DNA from 3 places in the Phormidesmis sp. 146-20 genome. Region 1 is predicted to be linked to each of the others. Evidence: predicted binding sites of a transcription regulator. Region 1 holds the regulator's gene; each other region holds the start of a gene.
The links. Region 1 encodes NtcA, which controls nitrogen genes in cyanobacteria. Its sites were predicted from a motif close to TTTGTANNNNNNNNTACAAA; they were not measured.
Positions count from the first base shown of each region.

Region 2: hpf (ribosome hibernation-promoting factor, HPF/YfiA family) is a predicted target of NtcA. The motif match lies at 1,200-1,219, and genes of this name have one in related genera.
Region 3: ACKFKH_RS31585 (MSMEG_0572/Sll0783 family nitrogen starvation response protein) is a predicted target of NtcA. The motif match lies at 1,006-1,025, and genes of this name have one in related genera.

Region 1 is NZ_JBJPHT010000021.1:19,794-22,064, reverse strand. Features, by position in the region: gene ACKFKH_RS17470 (hypothetical protein) at 222-695, shown strand; gene ntcA (global nitrogen regulator NtcA) at 755-1,426, opposite strand; tRNA gene ACKFKH_RS17460 (tRNA-Gly) at 1,941-2,012, opposite strand; gene ACKFKH_RS17455 (hypothetical protein) at 2,167-2,271, shown strand, end outside.
Region 2 is NZ_JBJPHT010000004.1:186,537-188,807, reverse strand. Features, by position in the region: gene ACKFKH_RS05645 (hypothetical protein) at 1-147, shown strand, start outside; gene lipB (lipoyl(octanoyl) transferase LipB) at 346-1,017, opposite strand; gene hpf (ribosome hibernation-promoting factor, HPF/YfiA family) at 1,266-1,916, shown strand.
Region 3 is NZ_JBJPHT010000077.1:8,878-11,148, forward strand. Features, by position in the region: gene ACKFKH_RS31580 (MSMEG_0569 family flavin-dependent oxidoreductase) at 1-890, shown strand, start outside; gene ACKFKH_RS31585 (MSMEG_0572/Sll0783 family nitrogen starvation response protein) at 1,086-1,568, shown strand; gene ACKFKH_RS31590 (Nit6803 family nitrilase) at 1,788-2,271, shown strand, end outside.

The DNA of each region.
Region 1 (2,271 bases):
TTCTCAATGCGTTTGGGCTAGTGAGAATCGCAAAATCAGAAAGCGATCGCCTTCTTTTTGACCAGATTGAACCATAAAAGTTTGCGCTATGATAGCGAAGCTATTCCCTTGGATAGAACCCTTTGATGGTAGGAATCTTTAGCCATCTAGCGCAGCCTCACACAAGGGAATCAACGCTCAATCATCCATCCCTTTTGGAACGCAACCCCGGTGAGAACCCTATGGAAGAGTGGCAAAAAGATTTTTCTGAACTGTTAGAAACGATCGCGGATCACATCGAAGGCTTCTTTGTTGAAGTGTCGAGAGAAGTGACAGAAGTGGTCAACGTGTTTGTAGAGCTTTCTGACGAGCTTTCGGCACAGGCACAAAATACCTTTACAGATGAGATTGACCAATACATTAATGAGCTAGTCAACCCCGTCTTAGAAGCCTATTTTGGGTTTGAAGGCATGGTCGGAGAAGCTGCCCAACCGATGATGCAAACTGTAGAACCGCTGCTCAACCAACACCCCATCTGTGTCGGCTGTCGTCACTATCATGGGCAAGCCTACAACGGCAACGTGCTAGTCTGCGGAATGCACCCCTACGGCGTGGGAGAAGGACTAGACATCTGCCCTGATAAAGAATTGACCCGCTGGAAGTCACCCTACCTCAATTCAGAAGGTCAGTTTCTATTTAGAGAAGACGATTGGTAATAGGCGAGGTGTGAAGCCTGAAATTTGTACGCCTTCAGGCTTCGCCGACTGGCTAGCGATCAGGTAAACTGCTGACTCAAGGTGACTGGATTGTGGACAGTGATCTTCTTTTTGTGAATAGAGATCATTTTGTCCTGTCGCAAGTCTCCCAGCAGACGAGTCACGGTCACCCGCGTTGAGCCGATCGCTTCTGCAATGGCTTGATGAGACAGCTTGAGGTCGATCGTGATCCCTTCTTGACTGGGCAGGCCAAAATCGCGACAGAGAATCAGCAAGAAACTCACCAGACGCGACCCCATATCTCGATGCGCCAGCGTTTCGATCATCATTTCGGTTTGTAGAATTCGAGACGATAGCCCTCGCAGCATCAGCAGACAGAGTTCGGGGTTGTCTTTGAGTGCTTTTTCAACCTGCTCAATTTGAACAGACAGCAACTCAACCGATGTGAACGCAACCGCATGATAAAAGCGATCGGCGCGTTGCCCGGTGATCAGTGACAGCACCCCAAACACGCTGTTTTCTCGCAGTAAGGCAACCGTAATCTCCTCACCCGCCTCATAGACTCTCGAAAGCTTGACGGCACCTTTGACTAAAAAATAAACTCGCTCTGCGGGGTCGCCTGGAAAGAAGATCGTTTTGCCTCGCTCAAACGTCTCAACGACAGGTGGAAAGGCACCGCCCCCAATCTGGCGAAATAATGCTGCAAGTGGTCGCTCTTTGGTCACTACCATGTTCCTTGTCGAACTCGTGCTCTTGAACTCTCTTGATTGACCTGGCAACAGTTTTTACTTAGCTGTCAGCTGATCTGTAAGAGATTGATGACTTTAGAACACTTAAACTTACTCTTCAAGCAGTTTTTGTGCTCGATACTACACTATTCTGCCAGGTAGTTGAATTTTTGCAGGAATTGAGCTAAGTCTCTAACAATTGCTTAAGGTTTGAGCTTAAATTCGTCGTTCATCCGAAGATTTTTAAGATCTGTCACCTATTTTAATCAGGCTGGAAGTCAATAGATTAATCAATAGATCGATTCAAAGATCAATTCAGTAATAAGTTTGTCAAAAAGTACGTTGTGAGTTGAAGATTTCAGAACGATGACCGTGTTGAAGAGCGGTATTACCCAGCGTCAAGGAGCTTAATTTACCGAAAGCTCTAAAGACTTTTAGGGTGCTGCCCTTTAGTCGAAGACATTCAACTCTTACATTGAGAATTCGTCAGTCTGAGATTAAAAAACTTTAGTTAAAAAGCGGGTAACGCGATTCGAACGCGCGACATTCACCTTGGCAAGGTGACGCTCTACCACTGAGCTATACCCGCAAAATTCGGATAAGTTCTACTATTGCAGATACTCATAGAGATGTCAAGCCTGAAAAACCAAAAAGCCGGAAATCAGGAAATCGCATCGCTTCTCAGCATATAGGATGTAGAAGGATGAAAAAAGAACATCCATACTCCTTACTTCCTACTTTTTATGGTTCAATACACGCTTGCTCAAAGTCCCGAAGTCATTCTCACGGTCTCTGGTAAGGATTCTGCCAAAGCTCGCGAGAAGGCAATGGATCAACTGATGGAACTA
Region 2 (2,271 bases), on a different contig from region 1:
GCTTCGCAAGTGCCTTCAGAAACGCGCCTAAAAGAACAAAGTTTGCCTTCGCAGATTAGGCCGATTCAGGCTTTGTTAATCCGAGAAGGCGGACTGTGTTCTCGTAGCTGCGGTTTGAACCGCCAGGCAAAAAGTTTTGTCAGTTAACGTGAATTCGACAGAGTTTTTTCGCTTCGTGATTCAGCACTTTCGCCCCCCAACCCCCCAATCTGGGGGACTTCCGGATGGGATTTTTTGCTCAAAGTCCCCCAAACTTGGGGGATTTAGGGGGCTGCCCGGAGCGATCACCGCAGCGAAGGATTTTATCGAATTCACGTTCAGTTAACTAGCACCGACCCATAACCTTTATTCAACCCATTCCACCTCAAAAACCTCAGCAAAAGCCTTCACCACATCGGGCTTAATTTGTTGAACCGTGATGCCTGGAATGAACTGTTCTAAACTACCCACAGGCCGGTCAGGAATGCCACAGGGGACAATTTGATCAAACCCCCGTAAATCAGGGCAAACATTCAGCGCAAATCCGTGCATCGTAATCCAACGGCTGACTTTGATGCCGATCGCTGCTACTTTTCGCCCTTCGACCCAGACTCCGGTTAAGCCAGCAATTCGCGTTCCGCTCAAGCCATAATTCGCCAAAACTTGGATAATCACTTCTTCTAACTGGCGCAAATACCAATGCAAATCTTTTTGGTAAAACTGCAAGTTCAAAATCGGGTAGCCCACCAATTGACCCGGACAGTGATAAGTTACCTCGCCTCCTCGCTCAACCCGGTGTAATTCGTACGCTGTTTGGGTGGGATCAAACTTCAAAAAGTCGAGTGTTGCGCCGTGACCCAGGGTGTAAACGGGAGGATGTTCTAACAAAATCAAGACATCGTTTAACTTAAGATTTTCTTTATGTTCTGCGACTAGCTTTTGCTGCCAGGCCCAGGCTTTTGAGTAAGGAATGAGACCGCGATCGTACAGCACACAACAGCGCGTCAAAGATAGACTTTCTAAAGGTGAAAAACTCACAGGCGATCGCAATCTTACCTTTAATATAAACGAATTCTAAACGGCTGACGTATCCCAACGCAAATGCTATTTACAATGTCTTAGAACCGCTGAGAAATCAAGGGGAGTTACTCCTAAATTGCCCTTAGATTACAACAGAAATTATCAAGAATTATCACAGGATGCAACACATTCTAAAGAGGACTGTCTGCCAGAATACAAAGTGTTAGGGTAACAGTAACACCCAAATCTTTAAGGGGAGAGCCTCTATGAAGCTTGTTATCCAGGGCAAAAATATCGAGATCACTGAACCGATTCGTGAGTATGTCAACCAGAAGATTGAGAAGGCCGTCAGCCACTTTCAAAACCTGACCACCGAAGTTGATGTACATCTATCTGTTGCTCGAAACCCCCGGATCACGCCCAGTCAAATTGCTGAGGTGACAATCTATGCCAATGGTGCCGTTGTGCGCGCCGAAGAAGGGAGCGAAAGTCTTTACGCCAGCATTGATATGGTTGCCGACAAGATTTCTCGACAGCTTCGCAAATACAAAGAGAAACGCTACGATAAGCGACACGAAGCCAAAACATCAGAAGTTCTAACCGATCAACCTGTTACCGAATTGTCCCTCGATCGCACCCCCGAACTTCCCGCCACTGTTTTACGAACCAAGTATTTTGCGATGCCACCAATGACGATCGCAGAAGCGCTAGAACAATTGGAACTAGTTGGACACGACTTCTATATGTTTTGCAACTCAGAAACAGGCGAAATTAATGTCGTTTATGAGCGAAATCATGGCGGACATGGCGTGATTCAACCCCGCAAAAACAACGGACACACTCACTCTAGTAAAAATGGAAAAGCCCACACAAACGGTCATTCAGCCGTCGATCGCGAAGGACACACTGTAAGTTAGCGCCGAGGATTCCAAATTTCTAACGTTAGATCCCTGACTTCTTAAAGAGGTTGGGGATCTTGTGTTTGATAAGCTGTTATATTGAACTCAGTTGTCATCACTTCAAAAACAACTTTATTAAGATAAACGGTTAATTTGATCACAAAGCGATCGCGCTACTCCATAATTCAGACATACCAAATTTTCTTCGAGATCAAAGCATTGATTGACCTGATCTATTTACCTGATCAAAGGTTTTGCGAAAATTTCTGATCGACTAATCCGTGGATGAAGGATGTCGTCACTTTCCAGCTTTGCCCAAATTCTTGATCCAGCTTGGACAACCTTTAAGAAAAATTCGCCAATCGATCGCAGA
Region 3 (2,271 bases), on a different contig from region 1:
GCAGCTACCATATTCCTAAAGTGCCAAAAATTGCCGAACGGCTGCCTCAAGACATTGTACAAATTCATTCATCTACTTACAAAAATCCGGAGTCTTTACCTGACAAAGCTATTCTCATCGTGGGCACCGGACAGTCAGGCTGTCAAATTGCTGAAGACTTGCATTTAGCAGGTAAACAAGTGCATTTATGTGTCGGAGGTGCGCCCCGATCGCCGCGTCGATATCGAGGAAAAGATGTGGTCGAATGGCTAGATGCGATGGGCTACTATGACTTGTCGATCGCTGACCATCCTCAAAAAGAAAAGGTGAGAACAAAAGCCAACCACTATGTCACCGGGCGCGATGGTGGACGTGAAATTGATCTTAGACAGTTTGCTTTAGAAGGAATGCAGCTACATGGACGGTTAAAAACAATTCATCAAGGACAACTAGAGTTTTGGTCTGACTTACAACACAATTTAGATCAAGCTGATGCAGTTGCAGAAAGCATTAAACAATCAATTGATGGCTTTATTGAAAAGCAGCAAATTCAGGCACCTATAGATCCTCCTTACACACCCGTTTGGCAGCCTCAAATAGAAGATTTAACCCTCAATTGCAAACAAGCTAATATTGGAGCGGTGGTCTGGTGTACAGGCTATCAAACAGACTTTAGCTGGATTGAAGTTCCGGTCTTTGATGGCAAGGGCTATCCAGGACACGAGCGAGGCGTGACTAGCATTCGAGGACTGTATTTTTTGGGGTTGCCGTGGCTGTATACCTGGGGTTCGGCTCGATTTTCGGGCATCGATCGAGACGCTAACTATCTCGCCGATCGCATTGTCACTAGACAGAGAGTTTCCGATCCGAGTACGTGGAGTGTCGTGAACGAATTTCTGATCGGTTCGTAGTCGTGATGACTGAATGGCAGATCACCTATTGATTTAGACAGGTTATCTGAGAAGGATTGCGATCGTTCTGACGATTATTCTTTCCATTCCTGGTCATATTGTTAGACCTAATTTTTTCGTATTCCCAGATACAAAGTTTTGTTTGAATCAGCCATTAATCTTGCATCACAATCAGTTTGTTAGAGATGAGGGAATATGCCTGAAGTAACGACTCCTGCCCATCAAACGGGTGATTTCTTTGTCGATTACGAGGAGAAAGTCTTTCCAGATGTCAAAGCAGAACCGGGCGAGAAGGCGTTAGTGACCTTTCACACAGTGGCATTTGAGGGGTCGATCGGATTTGTCAATCTGCTGCAAGCGACTCGTCTACTGCGTAAAGGGTTTGAAACGTCGATTTTGCTATACGGTCCGGGGGTGACTTTGGGCGTACAGCGTGGCTTTCCCAAGATTGGCGACGAAGCGTTTCCGGGACACCAAAACTTCAACAATCAACTCAGCAAATTCATGTCTGAAGGTGGCAAAGTCTACGCCTGTCGCTTTGCTTTGCAAGCACTTTATGGTCACGGTGAACCTTCATTGATTGAGGGGATTCGTCCAATTAGTCCGCTTGATGTCTTGGATCTGGTGTTGTTGCATCGCAAAGATGGCGCGTTTATTTTGGACACCTGGACACTGTAAAAACCTCAAGCTTGGTCGAAAATCTCCACCGAAAATCTTCACTTGGTTTCAGATTCGGGTGCCCCCTAAATTTCTCACGAGTAGAGGACTTTGAATCTAGTTCCTGCTGACCACTTTGAACCAAAATTCTTGTCTTAAAGTCGCCCAATAAGGGGGGTTGGGGGGCAGAAGCGCCAGACGACACGAGAAACCCGATCGAGACGTTAATGAGGCGTGAATATGTTACCCATTGTCCGAGCGGCAGCGGTGCAGATCAGTCCTGTGTTGTTTAGTCGAGAAGGAACGATCGAGAAGGTATTGAATGCGATCGACGATGCCGCCAAACAGGGCGTACAGTTGATTGTTTTTCCCGAAACGGTTGTTCCTTACTATCCTTACTTTTCCTTCGTTCAGCCTCCGGTTTTGATGGGCAAAGAACACATGCGGCTTTATCAAGAAGCGGTAGAAGTTCCGAGTGTGACAACGGAGGCGGTAAGTCGGGCGGCGCGATCGCATCAGATGGTTGTCGTTTTGGGTGTAACTGAACGAGATAACGGATCGCTCTACAACACACAATTGATTTTTGATGCGGATGGTTCTTTGTTGCTCAAACGCCGCAAAATTACGCCCACCTATCACGAGCGGATGGTCTGGGGGCAGGGAGACGGATCAGGGCTAAAAGTGGTGCAAAGTGCGATCGGTAAACTCGGTGCCCTGGCCTGCT